Regions from separate parts of the Mesorhizobium sp. B2-3-2 genome, predicted to be linked through region 2. Evidence: predicted binding sites of a transcription regulator. Region 2 holds the regulator's gene; each other region holds the start of a gene.
What was found. Region 2 encodes PhoB, which activates phosphate uptake and scavenging genes when phosphate is short. Its sites were predicted from a motif close to TGTCATNNANCTGTCAT; they were not measured.

Region 1 (6,237 bases), on a different contig from region 2:
GAACCATCAGCATCACCAAGGAGATGACGAAGTTCATGAACACGACGACCTGACTGCGCGAAGCACGCGAGCGCTTCGGCGGCGGCGTGCCGGCCTCCGGACGCAAGGCTTCGGCGGCTGTCTTCGGCACGATCGGCCCCGATGTCGCCTGCCCTTGCCCGAACTCTCCGTTGCCGGCCGGATTTGTGTTCATTTCGCCCTACCGTTTGATCTCTCAACGAATCCCCTGCGGCAGAGTAGGGGCGAATATGGCAAAATTGACGACACGCCGAAGCGCCGTCCGGCAGGCGGACGGTCAGCCATTGTAGCGCTGGAAGACCAGTGAAGCGTTGGTGCCGCCGAAGCCGAAGGAATTGGACAACGCCACGTCGATCTGGCGGGCACGCGGTTTGTTCGGCACCAGGTCGATCGCGGTTTCACGTTCCGGATTGTCAAGGTTGATGGTTGCCGGCGCGATGTTGTCGCGGATGGCGAGGATCGAAAAGATCGCTTCGGCAGCCCCTGCCGCGCCGAGGAGATGGCCGATCGACGATTTGGTCGACGACATCGAAATCTTCGATGCGGCGTTGCCGACCAGCCGCTCGACGGCGCCGAGCTCGATCGTGTCGGCCATGGTCGAAGTGCCGTGCGCGTTGATGTAATCGACATCGGCGGGCGTCAGCTTTGCCCGGTTCAACGCCGCCGTCATGCAACGGAATGCGCCGTCGCCGTCTTCAGCCGGTGCGGTGATGTGATAGGCGTCGCCGGTCAGGCCGTAGCCGGTCACCTCCGCATAGATTTTCGCGCCGCGTGCCTTGGCATGCTCGAGTTCTTCAAGCACGACGACGCCGGCGCCCTCGCCCATGACGAAGCCGTCGCGATCACGGTCATAGGGCCGCGACGCCGTTTGCGGCGCGTCGTTGCGCTCGGTCGAGAGCGCGCGGCAGGCAGCGAAGCCAGCGATCGACAGTCGCGTCACCGGCGCTTCGGCGCCGCCGGCGACCATGACGTCGGCATCGCCCCAGATGATCAGCCGGGCTGCGTCGCCGATCGCATGCGCGCCGGTCGAGCAAGCGGTGACGACGGCATGATTGGGGCCTTTCAGCCCATGCCGGATCGAAACCTGGCCGGAGACGAGATTGATGATCTGGCCGGGGATGAAGAAGGGGCTGATGCGGCGCGGGCCGCGCTCCTTCAGGATCATCGCGTTCTCGGCGATGCCTTCGATGCCGCCAATGCCCGAACCGATCAGAACGCCGGTGGCGCACTGCTCGGCATGGGTCTTCGGCTGCCAGCCGGAATCCTTCAGCGCCTCGTCGGCGGCTGCGATCCCGTACAGGATGAAGTCGCCGATCTTGCGCAGTTCCTTCGGCTCGAGCACCGCCTCGGGATTGAAGGTTGCGTTGCTGCCGTCACCGCGCGGAACGACATGGGCGATCTTGCAGGCAAGATCCTCCACCTCGAACTCGGTGATGCGCTTGGCGGCGCTGCGGCCGGTCAGAAGTTCCTTCCAGCTGTGCTCGAAGCCCATGCCGAACGGCGACAGCAACCCAAGGCCCGTGACGACGACACGCCTCATCGCAGGTCCTCCCCGGTGATGACTGCGGAAAGCGTCAGGCCGAAGCCTTGTCGATGTACTTCACGGCATCGCCCACCGTCAGGATGGTTTCAGCCGCGTCGTCGGGGATCTCGACGCCGAATTCTTCTTCGAACGCCATGACGAGTTCGACCGTGTCGAGACTGTCGGCGCCCAGATCATCGATGAAGCTCGCCTGCTCCGTCACCTTGTCGGCATCGACGCCCAGGTGCTCGATGACAATCTTCTTGACGCGCTCTGCGGTGTCACTCATTTGGGGCATCCTCGTCTTTTGGTTGTCTGTCTTCGTTAGCGGGCGGAATGCCGCTAATCAAGCTGAAAGATGGTCCCGCCGGAAACGCAATGGCCGCAGACCGGTTTTTGCCCGAACCGCCGGGTTGCGGGCCGCATTACACGAAAAATCGTGGGCGTCCAAGCCGAAATGGTCGCTTTTCACAGCCCGCCCAGGCGTTGCCTGTCGCCGTCTCAAAGCCACCGCGAATGCCCGGGCCCGGCCCGAAATGCATGCTTTGGCCGACCCGATCAGATCATCGCCATACCGCCGTTCACATGGATGGTTTGACCGGTGACGTAGCCGGCCTCGTTGGAGGCAAGATAGGCGACGGCGGACGCCACTTCGGCGCTGGTGCCCATGCGGCGCGTCGGGATCGCGGCCATGATCGCCTCCTTCTGCTTGTCGTTGAGCTTGTCGGTCATCGCCGATTCGATGAAGCCCGGGGCGACACAGTTGACGGTTATGCTGCGGGTGGCGATCTCCTGCGCCAGCGATTTGGAAAAGCCGATCATGCCGGCCTTGGAGGCGCAGTAGTTGGTCTGGCCGGGATTGCCGGTGACGCCGACCACCGAGGTAATGTTGATGATGCGGCCGTGGCGACGGCGCATCATCGGATGGGTCAACTCACGCGTCAGCCTGAACACGGCCGTCAGGTTGACTTCGAGCACGCTGTCCCAGTCGGCGTCCGACATGCGCACGAACAGTCCGTCCTTGGTGATGCCGGCATTGTTGACCAGGATGTCGACGCCCTCGAGATCGGCCTCCGCTTTCTGGCCGAGCGCCTTGACCTCGTCGCGGTTCGACAGGTCGGCCGGAAACAGCTTCACCCGGTCGCCAAGTTCGGCGGCCAGCGCCTCCAGTTTCTCGATGCGCGTGCCGTGCAGGCCGACGACGGCGCCCTGCGCATGCAACACCCTGGCGATCGCCTCGCCGATGCCTCCCGACGCGCCGGTGACAAGTGCCTTGCGGCCGGTCAGTTCGAACATGTGTTTTCCTCTTTGGTTTCGGAAGCTCAGCGAGCAACCTTATCTGTATACGTCGTGCCGGTGTCCGATTGCCATCATCAACGGAATATCTTCAGCGATACAAGCCGCGCCATCAATTCACACGCGGCGCTTCACCCGAGCGCCGCCAATGCGGCCTCGACCTCCGCCGCGGTTCCGACCGATCGCGTGGCGATGTCGCGGTTTATGCGCCGGGCCAGCCCTGAAAGCACTTTTCCCGCGCCGACTTCATAGAGCGTGGTGACGCCGTTCGCGCCGAACCACTCCACCGTCTCGCGCCAGCGCACGCGGCCGATCACCTGTTCGAACAGACGGCGCGCAATGACGTCGGGATCGCTGGTCGGAGTGACCGTGACATTGGAGACGAGCGGCACGACAGGCGCGTTCTTTGTTACGCCAGCCAGCGCTTCCCGCATGATCTCGGCGGCAGGCGCCATCAGCGCCGAATGGAAGGGCGCGGAGACCTGCAGCATCAGCGCCCGCTTGGCGCCCTTCTCGGTGCATAGTTTGGCGGCGAGTTCGACCGCCGCCCTGGCGCCGGAAATCACCAGCTGGCCACCGCCATTGTCGTTGGCGATCTGGCAGACCGAGCCTTTGGCAGCCTCGGCGCAGGCGGCTTCGACATCGGCCTGCTCCAGCCCGATGATCGCCGCCATGGCGCCTTCGCCGGCCGGCACCGCCGCTTGCATGGCATTGCCGCGGATGCGCAGCAGCCTGGCGGCATCGGCAACCGAGACGAAGCCGGCGGCGGCGAGCGCCGAATACTCGCCCAGCGAATGGCCGGCGACGTAGGCGACCTTGTCCTTCAGCGAGAAACCGCGTCCTTCCAAGGCCCTGATCGCGGCCAACGATACAGCCATCAGCGCCGGCTGCGCGTTGGCGGTCAGCGTCAGCGTCTCTTCCGGCCCTTCCCAGATCAGCTTCGACAGGTTTTCGCCGAGCGCGTCGTCGACTTCGCTAAAAACCCTACGCGCCTCGGGGAAGGCATCGGCGAGGTCCTTGCCCATGCCGACAGCCTGGCTGCCTTGTCCCGGGAAGGTGAATGCAACGGCCATGTGTGGGCTCCCAAAGCTCGGTTCTGCTTGCCTGATACACGAATTTTCCTGCCTGTGACGCAACGCGGCCTGCCAAGTCAAGCCCGGTTCGGCCCGGCCGCTCGGCAGCTTTGTGGGCCGAGTGCCTGTTCCAAAAGGCTTTTTGGCGATCACTCCTGATGAAAACCGCTCACGAATCGTTTGCTGGCTCTTCTTATTTCCGCCACAGGCGCTAGCTTTGCGTGACAATTCCATGACAATCGAGTGACGGGTCTGTCGCTGGGTGGGGAAGTTAAAGTGGCTAGGATTTCGAAAGGCGCAGGCAAAGCCGCGCCACAGTTTCTGGAAGACGATCCTTCCACCGGCTACCTGCCGGGACGGAAGTGGCCGACCATACGCTATGGGCTGACCAGCCTGCTGATCGCAGCCGTCCTGGTGTTCGCCATCGAATTGATCGTGCGCGGCGACTTCGGCGGCACGGTTTCCTTCTTCCTGCAGCCGCTCAAGCCGGGCTGGACCACGATCGTGGTGTTCGCCCTGGTTCTGATCGGCCTCGATGCCGTTTTCGGCCGCAGCTATCAAAGCCTGATGATCGTCGCGCCGCTGACGCTCTCGCTGGCTTTCATCGGTCATCAGAAATCGCATTATCTCGGCGATCCCCTCTACCCGACCGATTTCCTCTACTCCCGCCAGATCGTGGCGCTGCTGCCGCTTCTGGTGCGTGACCGCCCGATGACCGCCCTTGCCATGGTTGTCGGCATCGTCGCCGGCCTGTCGCTGCTCATCTATGGCTGGCGGGTCTGGCGTCGAAAGGTGCCGATACTCAGTCGCAAGGGCCGTCTCGCCCGGCTGACGCTGGCGGTGCCGCTGCTCGCCTTCTTCGTCTCGATCATGGACTATGCCACCTTCTCCTGGACCCGGGACCGGCTGCAGATCATCCCGATCATGTGGGACCAGAAGGAAAATTACGCCTCCAACGGCTTTGCGCTCGCCTTCGCGCTCAACGTGCCGATGGCGCATGTCTCGGCGCCGCCAGGCTATTCGGAAAAGACGATCGCGGCCATCGACAGGCCGCAGGTGACCGCCTCTGTGCCCCAGGAAAAGCCCGACATCATCGTCGTCATGAGCGAATCCTTCTGGGATCCGACCAAGCTGCCCGGGGTCACCATCACGCCCGATCCGATCCCCAACGTGCGGGCGCTGCGTTCGGGCTCCATGTTCTCACCCGAATTCGGCGGCATGACCGCCAATATCGAGTTCGAGGCACTGACCGGCTTCTCCAACGCCTTCCTGCCGGCCGGCAGCATCCCCTACCAGCAATATGTGCGCACGCCGACGCCGTCGCTGGCGACTTTCCTGAAGAGGGAGGGCTACAAGGCGCGCGCCATCCATCCGGGCACCAACTGGTTCTGGAACCGCGGCGCGGTCTATGCCGATTTCGGCTTCGACGACTTCAGATCGGAAGAGACGCTGCCGCCGATGCAAAAGCGCGGGCCGCTGGCATCCGACGCGGCGATGACGGACGAGATCATCAGCGAGGCCGATGCCAGCGATGCCCCGGTGTTCTTCTTTGCCGTCAGCCTGCAGAACCACGGCCCTTACGAGCCGAACCGCTATTACAACCCGACCCACACCGTGCAGGCGCCGATCAGCCAATGGGCGCGTGAATCGCTGCTGAGTTACACCGAGGGCTCGGCGGACGCGGACCGCGGTCTCGGACGCCTGGTCGAATGGGCAAAGAAACGCTCTCGCCCCACCGTCATCGCCTTCTTCGGCGACCATCTGCCGCCACTTGGGCCGGTCTATGTCGAGACCGGGTTCATGAAGGACAATGTCGCGCCGCGCAAGGAGGCTTCCGCCGAGGCGGCGCTGGAGCATCATCAGACGCCGCTGATCATCTGGTCGAACCGCACCGGCCCGGCCAAGGACATGGGCGCCGTCAGCCCCGCCTTCCTGCCCTATCACATCCTGAAAACGGCCGGCATCACCCACCCCTACTACACCGGCTTCCTGGGAGAGATGCGCGAACGCTACCGCGTGGTCGACCGCAATCTGCTGTTGACGCCGGCGGGAGAAGCCACGCCGGACTGGGCGCGGCAGAAGGAAATCGACCCGGCGATCCGCGATTTCCGGCTGCTGCAATACGACATGATGTTCGGCAAACGCCACGCGGCGCCCGACTTCTTCCCCGAAACGGTGGACAAGGTCGTCGCCCATATGAGCTGAGATTCGCGGCATCCTTCTGGATGCCGCCCAGCGGGTCGAGCGTTCAATTCGTCAGTTGCAATTTCGAGAATTTGTTGGCGATCTGCTGGAACACGTTCGGCAATTTGTTTGGATCGTTGACCG
Region 2 (6,237 bases):
GCCGCCGCCCATCAGCTGGAACGTCGTGTTGAGCGGCGCCACCGTCTGGCCGCTGGTGACCCACCAGGCGGCACCGCGCCAGACCAGCAATCCGCCCAGCGTGACGATGAAGGCCGGCACTTCGAGATAGGCGATGACGAAGCCCTGGAAGGCGCCGATCAAAAGGCCGAGCACCAGGCCGATGATCAGCGCCAGGATCCAGATCCATGGGTTGCCGAGCTCGAGTCCGACCATCCGCACCAGGAAATGCACCTGGGCGAAGCCCATGACCATGCCGATCAACCCTTCGGCGGAACCGACGGACAGATCGATGTTGCGCATGACGATAACCAGCACCATGCCTGAGGCCATGATGGCGACGGCCGAGGTCTGCACCGACAGGTTCCACAGATTGCGCGGCGTGAGGAAGGTACGGCTGTCGAAATCGAGCGGATTGACGCCGAGACGCAGGCTGGACAGGACATGCAACCCGATCCAGATCAGCAGCAGCGCGCCGATCATGCCAAGCATGCGCGTGTCGATCTCGGTCGCCTTCAGGAACCGGGCGACGGCGCCGAGCTCCGACGCACGCGCGGTGTCGGCCTGCGGGTTGGACGTCGTGTCGGTCATGATTTTCTCCCACCGGCCTGCCCGTCTGACGCGGATGCCGGAACCCAGCCTAGAAGTTACCCGCCCGGGGCGGAAAAACAAATCTTCTTGAAAAAACGCCGCGGCTTGGCAGCCGCGGCGTTCATCGCTTGAAATGGAAGATCAGTTGCAGGCCGCGACGCTGCCCGCCGCGACGCCGGCACAGACCTCGTCCTTCTTGATCCAGCCAGCGTCGATCACGACGTTGAGATTGTCCTTGGTGATCGCAACCGGGGTCAGGAACAACGATTTGACGGTGTTCCCGCCGGGCGTGGTGAAGTCCTTGACGCCGGCAATATCGGTCATCTTCTTGCCGTCGGCCAGTTGCGAGGCGATCTCCGCGGCGTTCTTGCCGAGTTCCCGCGCGTCCTTCCACACCGACACGGTCTGCGTGCCGAGCGCGATCCGGTTCAGCGCGGCATGATCACCGTCCTGGCCCGACACCGGCACGGTGCCGGCCAAACCTTGAGCCGTCAGCGCCGCGACGACGCCGCCGGCAGTGCCGTCATTGGCCGCGACCACCGCGTCGACCTTGTTGTCGTTGGCGGTCAGGAACTGCTCCATGTTCTTCTGGGCGTTGGCCGGCAGCCAGCCATCGGTATAGGCCTCGCCGACATTCTTGATCTTGCCGCTGTCGATGGCGTCCTTGAGCACTTCCATCGAGCCCGAGAACAGGAAATCGGCATTCGGATCCGCACCCGAGCCCTTGATGAAGACGTAGTTGCCTTCCGGCTTCACCTTGAACACTTCGCGGGCCTGCATGCGGCCCACTTCCTTGTTGTCGAAGGTCAGATAGAAAACGTCCTTATTCTCGATCAGGCGGTCATAGCCGACGACCGGAATGCCTTCGTCGAGCGCTTTCTGCACCGCCGGGCCGATGGCGGAGGCGTCCTGCGCCAGGATGATCAGCGAATTGGCGCCCTGCGAGATCAGGCTCTCGACGTCGGTGAGCTGCTTGCCGGGGTTGGACTGGGCGTCGGCGGAAATATACTTGTCGCCGGCGGCTTCGATCGCCTTCTTCATGGCGGCCTCGTCGGTCTTCCAACGCTCTTCCTGGAAGTTCGACCAGGAAACGCCGATGACCTTGTCCTTCGCCTGCGCGACCGACGCGAGCGTCAGCGACATGGCGACACCCGCCAGGATAGCGGCTGTGAATCTCTTCATCTTATCCTCCCTGCGCCGCGTATGGCGCGACCAAACAGGCCCGAAGGCCGGCACAAAGGCTCTATTTTTTCGAGCCTCGAAAAAACACTGGTCCATCGTCGGAACGCTGTCAACGTCGATTCTGATGTATTTTGATGTCCTCGTGAATTTTTTTCGAGCTCCGGAATAAATAATGACAGCCAAGGCCGGTTCTGCCAGTATTTGGCGGTCGCTGGGCCTGGGGAGAGAAGACGGCGACCGGGAGGATGCGAGAAACATGTCGGTCGGAATTCGCCACGACGATCTGCGCCGACGCAATCGGGCGATGGTGATCGCGGCCGTGCGCCGTGCCGGGCAGCCGTCGCGCACCGAGATTGCCGCGACCACCGGGCTCAGCCACTCCACCATATCGGCGATCTCCTCCGACCTGATCGGCGAAGGCATCCTGGCGCAGAGCAAGCCGAGCGAGGCCGGTGCGATGAAACGCGGCCGGCCGCAGATCGGCCTCAGCCTCAACCCTGAAGCCGCGGCGGTGATGACCGTGGTGCTGTCGCTGAATTTCCTCTCCGTCGCCGTCATCGACTATGCCGGCCAGGTGATATCGGAGGAGCAACGCCGGCTGGACACGCTGACCATGTCGCGCGAGGCGCTGATCGGCGAATGCGTGGCCATCGTCAGGCGACGGTTCGAGGATCCCGACCTCGACGTCGCCAGCATCGCTCGTATCGCGCTGGCGATCCAGGGCATCACCGATACGGATGCGCGCGCCATGCTGTGGTCGCCGATCACGCCGCAGACCGACATCGCCTTCGCCGACATACTGGAGGCCGAGTTCGGCATTCCCGCCACCATGGAGAACGATTGCAACATGATGGCGGTGGCGCTGCGCTGGCGCGATCCCCGGCGTTACCGCGACGACTTCATCGCCATCCTGTTGTCGCACGGCATCGGCATGGGCCTGGTGCTGAAGGGCGAACTGTTCACCGGCACCCATTCATCCGGAGGCGAGTTCGGCCACATGATCCATCGCCCGGGCGGGGCGCTCTGCCGCTGCGGCCGGCGCGGCTGCGTCGAGGCCTATGCCGGCAACTATGCCATCTGGCGCAACGCGAGGCAGCTTGGCGAGGACACCGAGCCCGTCGACGTCAGCGACGCCGACATGCGTGCGCTGGCGGCCTCGGCGCGCGAAAAGGACGGGCCGGAGCGCGAAGCCTACCGCAAGGCCGGCGAGGCGCTGGGCTATGGCCTTGGCAGCCTGTTCGCCCTGATCGATCCGGCGCCGGTCGCCATGGTCGGCGTCAGCGCCGCCGCCTTCGACCTGATCGAGCCGGCTCTGCGCGAAGCCATTGCCCAGACCGCCGGCGGCCAGCACTCGAAATCGATTTCCTTCGACACCGAGCCGAACGAACTGCCGCTGATCCGCGAGGGCTGCGCCATGCGCGCGCTGACCTACGTCGACCAGGAAATTTTCGCACCGGGGGCACAGGCGAAATCAGGCGTGGGCGAGAATGTTGCGTGACATATCCCTAGTCTTCGCGGATCGCATACCCCGCGCCACGGATAGTACGGATCACGTCAGGCATGCGGCCGTTGTTGACCGCCTTGCGCAGCCGGCCGACATGGACGTCCACGGTGCGCTCGTCGATGTAGATCGTTTCGCCCCAGACATTGTCGAGCAGCTGGCTGCGCGAGAACACCCGGCCCGGATGGCGCATCATGAATTCGAGCAGGCGGAACTCGGTCGGCCCGAGCCGGATCTCGCTCTTCTTGCGGTAGACCCGGTGCGATTCACGGTCGAGCACGATGTCGCCGACCTTGAGCACGCTGGACAGCACTTCCGGCTTGGCGCGGCGCAGCAGCGCCTTGACGCGTGCCATGAATTCCGGGGTTGAGAACGGCTTGACCAGATAGTCGTCGGCGCCGGTGGAGAGACCGCGCACCCGGTCGCTTTCCTCGCCGCGCGCCGTCAGCATGATGATCGGCAGCCGCTCGGTCTCGGGGCGCATCCGGAGACGGCGGCAGAGTTCGATGCCGGAAACCGCCGGCACCATCCAGTCGAGCACAAGAAGGTCGGGGACATTCTCCTGCAAGCGGATCTCGGCTTCGTCGCCGCGCGTCACCACCTCGACCTGGTAACCCTCCGATTCCAGATTGTAACGGAGCAGCACACCCAGCGGCTCCTCGTCCTCCACCACCATGATGCGTGGCGCGATCATCGACTGGTCACCCCTGCCGTCACGCCGCTGGCGCCGACATCGCCGTCTCGTCCTGCTTCGGGCGATTGGCGGGCAATTGCGTGCCGGTCAGCACATAATAGGCATTTTCGGCAATGTTGGTCACATGATCACCGATGCGCTCGAGGTTCTTGGCGCAGAACAAAAGATGCGTGCAGGCGGTGATGTTGCGCGGATCCTCCATCATGTAGGTCAGCAGCTCGCGGAACACCGATGTGTATTTGACGTCGATGCGTTCATCGTCGGCGCGCAGCTTGGCAAGCGCCGAGGCATCACGGGCGCCATACTCCTCGATCACGCCCTGCACCTGGATCAGTACCAGCTGCGCCATGGCATCGATGGAGTGCGACAGGTCGCGCGGCGTGGCGGCCAGGCCGACGGTGCCGACGCGCTTGGCGATGTTCTTGGCCAGATCGCCGATGCGTTCGAGATCGCCAGCCATGCGGATCGAGCCGACGACATGGCGCAAATCATCCGCCATGGGCTGCCGCTTGGCGATCAGGGTGATGGCGCGGTCGTCGAGTTCGCGCTGGCGCGCATCCATGATCGCGTCGTCGGAGACGATGCGCTGGGCGAGCGCGTTGTCGGAATTCAGGAGCGCCTTGGTGGCGCCGCCGACCATCGATGAGGCGAGATCGCCCATGTCGCGGATCAGCCTGCTGATCTGTCCGAGATCTTCGTCAAAGGCTGCGACTGTATGTTCGGCCATGATCTTGGTCCTCGTATGCCTGGGATCAGCCGAAGCGGCCGGTGATATAGTCCTGCGTGCGCTTCTCGCGGGGCGACGTGAAGATCTTCTCGGTGCGGTCGAACTCGACCAGCTCGCCCAGATACATGAAGGCGGTCTGCTTCGACACGCGCGCCGCCTGCTGCATGTTATGGGTGACAATGACGATCGTGTAATCGGCCTGCAGCTCGTCGATCAGTTCCTCGATCTTGGCGGTCGACAGCGGATCGAGCGCCGAGGCAGGCTCGTCGAGCAGGATGACCTCTGGCTTCACCGCCACCGTGCGGGCGATGCAGAGGCGCTGCTGCTGGCCGCCCGAAAGGCTGAGGCCACTGGCGTTGAGCTTGTCCTTGACCTCGCTCCACAGTGCCGCGCGCTTCAGCGCCTGCTCGACACGGCCGTCCATCTCGGCCTTGCTGAGCTTCTCATAGAGCCTGACGCCGAACGCGATGTTCTCGTAAATCGACATCGGGAACGGCGTCGGCTTCTGGAACACCATGCCGATCTTGGTTCTGAGCAGGTTGAGGTCCTGCGAACGGTCGAGGATGTTCTGGCCGTCGAGCAGCACCTGGCCCTCGGCGCTCTGCTTCGGGTAAAGCTCGTAGATGCGGTTGAAGACGCGCAGCAGCGTCGACTTCCCGCAGCCCGAAGGCCCTATGAAGGCGGTGACGCTGCGCTCGGGCAGCGACAGGCTGATATCCTTCAGCGCCTTCGACTGGCCGTAGTAGAAATTGAGGTTCTTGACCTCGATCTTGGCTTTCTCGACCGCGACTTCGGGCGTGTTCAACTCGGTGGACAACATCGGTTTCATCTGTCCTCTCTGCGTCCGGTAAGGCTGCGGGCCAAGATGCTCAGCCCGAGAACCGTAAGGGTGATTATGAGTGCGCCGGTCCACGCCAGCTGCTGCCATTCCTCGTAGGGGCTGAGAGCGAACTGGAAGATGGTGACGGGCAGGCTGGCCATCGGCGCGTTGAGATTGCTCGACCAGAACTGGTTGTTGAGCGCTGTGAAGAGCAGCGGCGCCGTCTCGCCGGAAATGCGGGCGATGGCCAGCAATATGCCGGTGACGATGCCCGACAGCGCCGCACGGTAGGCGACCGAGCGGATGACCACCCAACGCGGCGCGCCGATCGCGGCGCCGGCCTCGCGCAAGGCGTTAGGCACCAGGTTGAGCATGTCCTCGGTGGTGCGCACGACGACCGGGATGACCAGGATGGCCAGCGCGACGGCACCGGCGATCGCCGAGAAATGTCCCATCGGCCGCACCAGCAGCTCGTAGACGAACAGGCCGACGATGATCGAGGGTGCCGACAGCAGGATGTCGTTGATGAAGCGCACGATCGTGGTGAGGCGCGAGAAGCGGCCATATTCGGCCATGTAGGTCCCAGCGAGGACACCGATCGGCGTGCCGACGATGACGGCGATGACTGTCATCATGATACTGCCGTAGATGGCATTGAGCAGGCCGCCGGCATCGCCGGGCGGCGGTGTCATTTCGGTGAACAC
Region 3 (6,237 bases), on a different contig from region 2:
GCTGATGAAGGACATCGCCATTGCGGGCGGTTTCCTGGCGCTGGCGATGGCCGGGGCCGGCGCCTGGTCGATCGACGGCCGCGGTTCGGCGTGAGGCCCTACTTCACCGAAACGCTCGGGCCGCCTTCGACCGCCAGTACCAGGCGGCGGCCGGTGATTCGCGCCAGTTGCGCCAGGCGCCCGGCAGGCCGCTCGCCGTAGAGATCTGCCAGAGATGCCGGCAAGACCAGCGCCAGCACGCCATTGCCGCGCTGCTCCCATTTCAGCCTCGGCATGACGCCGGGCATCGAGGCGGTCAGCAGGTAGACGACGCGCATCGACGCCGCCAGCACCCGCGCCCGCTCCAGATAGCGCGGTGTCGCCAGCGCCTTGATCTCGGGCGCGATGGCTTCGTTGAAGATGCCGTCGTGCCTATACGCGTTGGCCATCGCCAGATAGGCGCGGCCAGGGTGGTCGACGCCGAAAAAGGAGGCGTGGGCTATGATATTGAGCGATTGCTTGCCGCGATATTCGGGATGCGCGCGCCAACCGATGTCGGCCAGCAATGCCGCCGCGTGGCGGTAGCGCGCCTCGTCCTCGGTCTCGTCGATGCCGAAGGCGGCAAAGGTGCTGGCCGTCCAGTCGACGAGTTCATGCGCATGGGTGACCGAGCGCGAGCGCAGCCGGGCGAGTTCCTCCGATGCCGAGATCAGAGGATCGGCCTTCTGCTCAGCCTGGTCGAGCAGGGAATAGAGGAAGCCTTCGCGCACGCCGAGCGCCGAGACGATGATCTTCGACGGCTGCATCGCCGCCATGATTTCCTGCAGCACGATGGCGCCGTAAGGCAGGAGCGAGCGGCGGTTCTTCGAAACGCCCTCGATGCCTTTGATCTTCTCGATCTCGCCTTTCGCCACTTGCCGCAGGAAATTGGCGGCACTTTCGACGCCGATCTCGTAGTGGTGCATGACGCCAAGCGGATAGTTGGTCATCTCCATGTGCAGCCTGGCGAGATTTCGCCAGGTGCCGCCAACGGCATAGAAAGGCCTGCCCTGCCCGCCTTTCAGCAGCTTCGCCCGCCCCAGCTCGTCGCGCACGATTTTCGCCGCCTGAGCAAGCGAGTTCTTGGCCATGTCCTGCAGGCGCAGGCCGCCCAGCGGTAACGTTATGCCGTCGCCGATCGCTTCGCCATTGACGTCGACCAGTTCAAGGCTGCCGCCACCGAGGTCACCCGCAATACCGTTGGCCGGATGAAAGCCGGAGATGACGCCGAGCGCGGAATAATAGGCTTCCTCGCGGCCGCTGATCACGCGGATCTCGGTCTTGAGCACGTCTTCGGCGCGGTGGATGAAATCGGGGCCGTTGACGGCCTCGCGGGCAGCCGCGGTCGCCAGCACGTACATGTGCTCGGCGCCGGCCTGGTCGGAGAGCGCGCGGAAGCGGCGGAACTCCTCCATTGACCGCGTCACGCCCTCGGGGTCGAGCTTCCCCGTCGACACGATGCCGCGGCCGAGGCCCGCCAGCATCTTTTCGTTGAACAGCATGGTCGGCGAGCGCGCCAGCCCCTCATAGACGACAAGGCGGATCGAATTCGAGCCGATGTCGATGATGGACAGCGGTCGGCGATCCTGCAGCCGGCCCTGGGAATCGGACAGCATCAGGCGGCGGCGTTCTTCTTGCGGCGCTTGAATTGCGCGATCCGCTTCGGCGCATGCGATTTCAGCGCATCACCCCGTCCCGACAGGCTCGGATTGGTCATGAAATATTCCTGTGCGTTGAACGGTTCCTCGCCCTCCTCGAGCACGACGCGCCGGGAGGTTCCATCAGCCAATACGTCGAAACTTTGCTGATTGTCCATGATGTTGCCGAGCATGATCTGGCCCAGCACCTGTTCATGCACAGTTGGGTTGGTGATCGGCACCATGGTCTCGACGCGACGGTCAAGATTGCGCGGCATGAGGTCGGCCGAGGAGATGTAGACGACCGCCTCGTCCGATGGCAAGCCATGGCCATTGCCGAAGCAATAGATGCGGCTGTGCTCGAGGAAACGGCCGACGATCGACTTGACCCTGATGTTTTCCGACAGGCCCGGTACCTGCGGCCGCAGGCAGCATATGCCGCGCACGACGAGGTCGATCTCGACGCCGGCGCGGCTGGCGTCGTAGAGCGCGTCGATGATGATCGGATCGACAAGGGCGTTCATCTTCATCCAGATGCGCGCCGGGCGTCCCTCGAGCGCGTGGGCGACCTCATCGGAAATGTGCTGCAGGATGCGGTTCCTCAGCGTGAAGGGCGAGATCGCCAGCCGCATTTCGGCGGTCGGCTCGGCATAGCCGGTGATGAAGTTGAACAGTTGGGCGACATCGCGCGCGATCGTGGCATCGGTAGTAAAGAAGGACAGGTCGGTGTAGATGCGCGCGGTCACGGGATGGTAGTTGCCGGTGCCCAGATGCACATAGTTGCGCAGCTTTCCGTCCTCGCGCCGCACCACCAGAGACATTTTGGCGTGGGTCTTGAGCTCGAGGAAGCCGAACACGACCTGGACGCCGGCGCGTTCGAGGTCGCGCGCCCAGCGGATGTTGGCCTCCTCGTCGAAGCGCGCCTTGAGCTCGACCAGGGCCGTCACCGACTTGCCGGCCTCGGCCGCATCGACCAGCGCACGCACGATCGGGCTGTCATTGGAGGTGCGGTAAAGCGTCTGCTTGATCGCCACCACTTCCGGGTCGGCCATCGCTTGGCGCAGGAACTGAACCACGACGTCGAAGGATTCGTAGGGGTGGTGGACGATGATGTCCTTCTCGCGGATGGCGGCGAAGCAGTCGCCGCCATGCTCGCGGATGCGCTCGGGGAAACGCGGATTGTAGGGCGTGAATTTGAGGTCGTCGCGGGCAACGGCCACGATCTCCGAAATCTGGCTGAGCGCCAGCGGACCGGTCAGGACGCTGATGCGGCTCGATGAGACGCCGAGTTCGCCGGCGACGAATTCGCGCAGTTCGGCCGGCATGAGCATGTCGAACTCGATGCGAATGACGGAGCCGCGGCGGCGGCGCTTCAGCGCGGTCTCGAACAGGCGCACGAGATCTTCCGATTCCTCCTCGACCTCGATATCGCTGTCGCGGATGATGCGGAACGTACCGGAGCCCTTGACCTCGTATCCCGGGAACAACTTGCCGATGTAAAGGCCGACCGCCTCTTCCAGCGGGATGAAGCGGACATGGTGCTTGCGGTCCGGCAGGCGGATGAAGCGCTTCAGCGCCACCGGCAGGCGCAAGAGCGCGCTCATCTCCTCGCCGTTCTTGCGATGGCGAAGCTGCAGCGCCATCGAGAAGCCGAGATTGGGGATGAACGGGAATGGGTGCGCCGGGTCGATCGACAATGGCGTGAGAACAGGAAACACCTGATCCTGGAAGTGCTCCTCCAGCCAGGCCTTCTCGTCCTTGGTCAGCGCGTCGCGGGTGATGCTCTCGATGCCTTCCTTGTTGAGCAGCACGGTCAGAGCCGAAAGGCTCTTCTGCTGGTCTTCCTGCAACCGTTCGACCTCACGCAGCAGCTGTTCGAGCTGCTGTTCGGGGGTACGCCCGTCCGGGCTTCTCAACACGATGCCTTCGCGAACCTGGCCGGCGAGACCGGCTACGCGCACCATGAAGAACTCGTCGAGATTGGCTGCGGAGATCGACAGGAAACGTACCCTCTCCAGCAGCGGATGGTTTGTGTTCTGCGATTCCTCGAGCACGCGGCGGTTGAACTGCAACCAGGAGAACTCGCGATTGACGAAACGATCCGGATTGCCTTCCGGGCTTGCCGCTTCCGCATTGATGAACTCGCTCTGGACCGGCTTCAGTTCGTTCATGGTTCCTGCTCTTCCCACGTCTGGTTGCTTCGCCGCTTTCGGGCGGCGCCCAGGCTGTTGCGCCTGGCCGCGATGCTCCAGCCGATTAACCGGCTTAACTTATCCTCTGACAGGCTTTTGCGACAGTTTCATTTCATCGAACTTGCAAACAGGCCGGTTATGATCCAAACGCTGAGCAGACTGCGCTAAAGGAGACGACGATGGCAGGCGGTTCCATTCCCCATTTCCAGAACGATGCGGGCCATCCGGCGATCGATATCGGCGTCAAGGAATTCATGTGCACCGGGGCCAACCCGCCCTTCGACCATCCGCATGTCTTTCTCGACATGGGCGACGACAATGAGAAGGTCTGCCCCTACTGCTCGACGCTCTACCGCTATTCGCCGAAGCTGACGGCCATGGAAACGCTGCCGGCCGGCTGCCTCTACATCGACCAGGCCGCCTGACCTCCAGCGGCCGGGCCAATGGCAGACGCACAGTCCCGGCAAGTCATCATCGCCGGGGCGGGTATTGCGGGGCTGACCGCGGCGCTGGCTTTCGCCAGGCGCGGATATCCCGTACGGATCTTCGAACAGGCGCAGCGCCTCGAGGCGGCGGGCGCCGGCATCCAGCTTTCGCCCAACGCCACGCGCATCCTGCGTGGGCTCGGCGTACTCGACGCACTTCTTCCCAATGCCGTCAAGCCGGAAGCCGTGGTGCTGAAGGATGCCGCAAGTCTGCGTGAACTGGCGCGCGTGCCGCTTGGGCAAGCCGGCGAGGCGCGCTGGGGTGCGCCTTACCTCGTGGCGCATCGAGCGGACCTGCAAAACGCGCTGATGGCGCGTGTTGCCCAGATGCCTGGCATCCATCTCACCGCCGGCGCGCAGGTCAGCAGCGTGGCCACCGGTTCACTCGTTATCACCATGACAGACGGGGGCGGCCGCAAGGTCATCGACACCGAAGAATCTCTGCTGGTCGGTGCCGATGGCGTTTGGTCAGCAGTGCGGAGGTTTGCCAGTCCAGGCGGCGGAGCCGGCTTCGCGAATAGCCATTTCGCCGGCGAGCTGGCCTGGCGCGCCACGGTCGGCGCGGACAGCGAAGCAGGGCGAGCCTTTGCCGCGCTCGGCGCCGCCGACTGCGTCACCACCTTCCTGCATCCCGATTTCCACATGGTAGCCTACCCCGTCAGCAGGGGCAGCGCCTTCAACCTGGTCGCCTTCACTAAGGGCAAGCGCATTGCCGAAGGCTGGTCGGGTCATGCCGATCCCGCCATCCTTGCCGGTGCTATGCGCGGCACGTCGCCAGCGCTGGCGAGACTCGTCACCTTAGCCGGTCCATGGACCGCCTTTCCGATCCACACCGTGGAGCAAAGGCGCTGGACGATGCCGGAGGGGGTGGCACTGATCGGCGACGCGGCGCATGCCATGACGCCCTTCGCGGCGCAGGGCGCGGCAATGGCCATCGAGGATGCGGTAACGCTTGCCAATTTGATCGCCGACTTCCCAGCCGACCCAGGGCAAAGCCTCACCATCTGGGAGAACCTGCGGCGACCGCGCGTCGCCAAGGTCATCCGGCGCGGCGCTTTCAACCGGCTTGCGTGGCATGCCTCGGGCCCGGTGGCGATCGCCCGCAACCTGATCCTGGCGGCGCGGCCGGCGGAGAAGCTCGCGGCGGATCTGGACTGGCTCTATGGATGGGAGGAGCGGAAGATTGTATGGCGGTGAAAAACGCAGCCGCGACAGGCTGGCGGGACAGCGCCCATGTTCTGAACTGCGCTCTTCAGCCATATGACATCGGCTGATGGCCGGATCATCAATTATACAGCCGCATCGACAGGTCGAGCGAGACCGGCAGCGGGTTCCACCAACCGGTGCGCAGGCCGGCGGTTCGCAAGGCGGCGGCCGTCCAGGTGTTGCAGCCGACCAGCGCATTGAAATGGCCGTTCGCCTCATAGAAGCGGTCGAAATCGGAATAGGCGGCCCCGGCGATGACGATCGGCCCGCCTGGTCCTTGCTGAAAGCTCGCATCGATGAAGTCGAGCAATGCGGCAAAGCGGTCTTCCGGGATGTCGAAGCCGGCGACATCGGGTCCGGAGATATCGCCGGCGACCTCGACGTGCATCACTGAAGCGTCAAGCGTCAGGGCCTTGAATACGGGCATCGCCTTCAGCTGCGACCAGGTCGGCGTCTCCAGGTAGAAGGCGCGGCCGCCCCAGCCGAAGACGATGTAGCGCACCTCGGGCGCATCGGAAGGCTGGCCGGCAGCGGCGAGGAAGCGAAAGCGTCGGCGCACGCCGTCATCGACGGGAATGGCGATGTCGGTGTGGATCGGATTGCTAAGCACCAGAATGTGCCTGACGCCCTCGCCGGCCGCGGCAGCCGGCCAGAGTGGTCGCGGCACCAGCGTGCCGAGTGCCGCGACCAGCACCACCG

Region 1: the regulator PhoB is predicted to act here: its motif matches at 4,131-4,147, upstream of FJ964_RS04765 (LTA synthase family protein).
Region 3: the regulator PhoB is predicted to act here: its motif matches at 3,946-3,962, upstream of FJ964_RS04320 (RNA degradosome polyphosphate kinase).

The regions. Positions count from the first base shown of each region.
Region 1 covers NZ_VFWA01000001.1:957,011-963,247, forward strand. Annotated here, with positions in the region: gene mltG (endolytic transglycosylase MltG) at 1-193, opposite strand, end outside; gene fabF (beta-ketoacyl-ACP synthase II) at 296-1,558, opposite strand; gene FJ964_RS04750 (acyl carrier protein) at 1,593-1,829, opposite strand; gene fabG (3-oxoacyl-[acyl-carrier-protein] reductase) at 2,099-2,836, opposite strand; gene fabD (ACP S-malonyltransferase) at 2,968-3,909, opposite strand; gene FJ964_RS04765 (LTA synthase family protein) at 4,186-6,114, shown strand; gene FJ964_RS04770 (pilus assembly protein) at 6,158-6,237, opposite strand, start outside.
Region 2 covers NZ_VFWA01000023.1:39,382-45,618, forward strand. Annotated here, with positions in the region: gene FJ964_RS29640 (sugar ABC transporter permease) at 1-609, opposite strand, end outside; gene xylF (D-xylose ABC transporter substrate-binding protein) at 751-1,791, opposite strand; gene FJ964_RS29650 (ROK family protein) at 2,048-3,289, shown strand; gene phoB (phosphate regulon transcriptional regulator PhoB) at 3,297-3,986, opposite strand; gene phoU (phosphate signaling complex protein PhoU) at 4,006-4,713, opposite strand; gene pstB (phosphate ABC transporter ATP-binding protein PstB) at 4,739-5,542, opposite strand; gene pstA (phosphate ABC transporter permease PstA) at 5,539-6,237, opposite strand, start outside.
Region 3 covers NZ_VFWA01000001.1:876,019-882,255, forward strand. Annotated here, with positions in the region: gene FJ964_RS04310 (DoxX family protein) at 1-94, shown strand, start outside; gene ppx (exopolyphosphatase) at 99-1,634, opposite strand; gene FJ964_RS04320 (RNA degradosome polyphosphate kinase) at 1,634-3,826, opposite strand; gene FJ964_RS04325 (zinc-finger domain-containing protein) at 4,027-4,272, shown strand; gene FJ964_RS04330 (FAD-dependent monooxygenase) at 4,291-5,529, shown strand; gene FJ964_RS04335 (TIGR02117 family protein) at 5,618-6,237, opposite strand, start outside.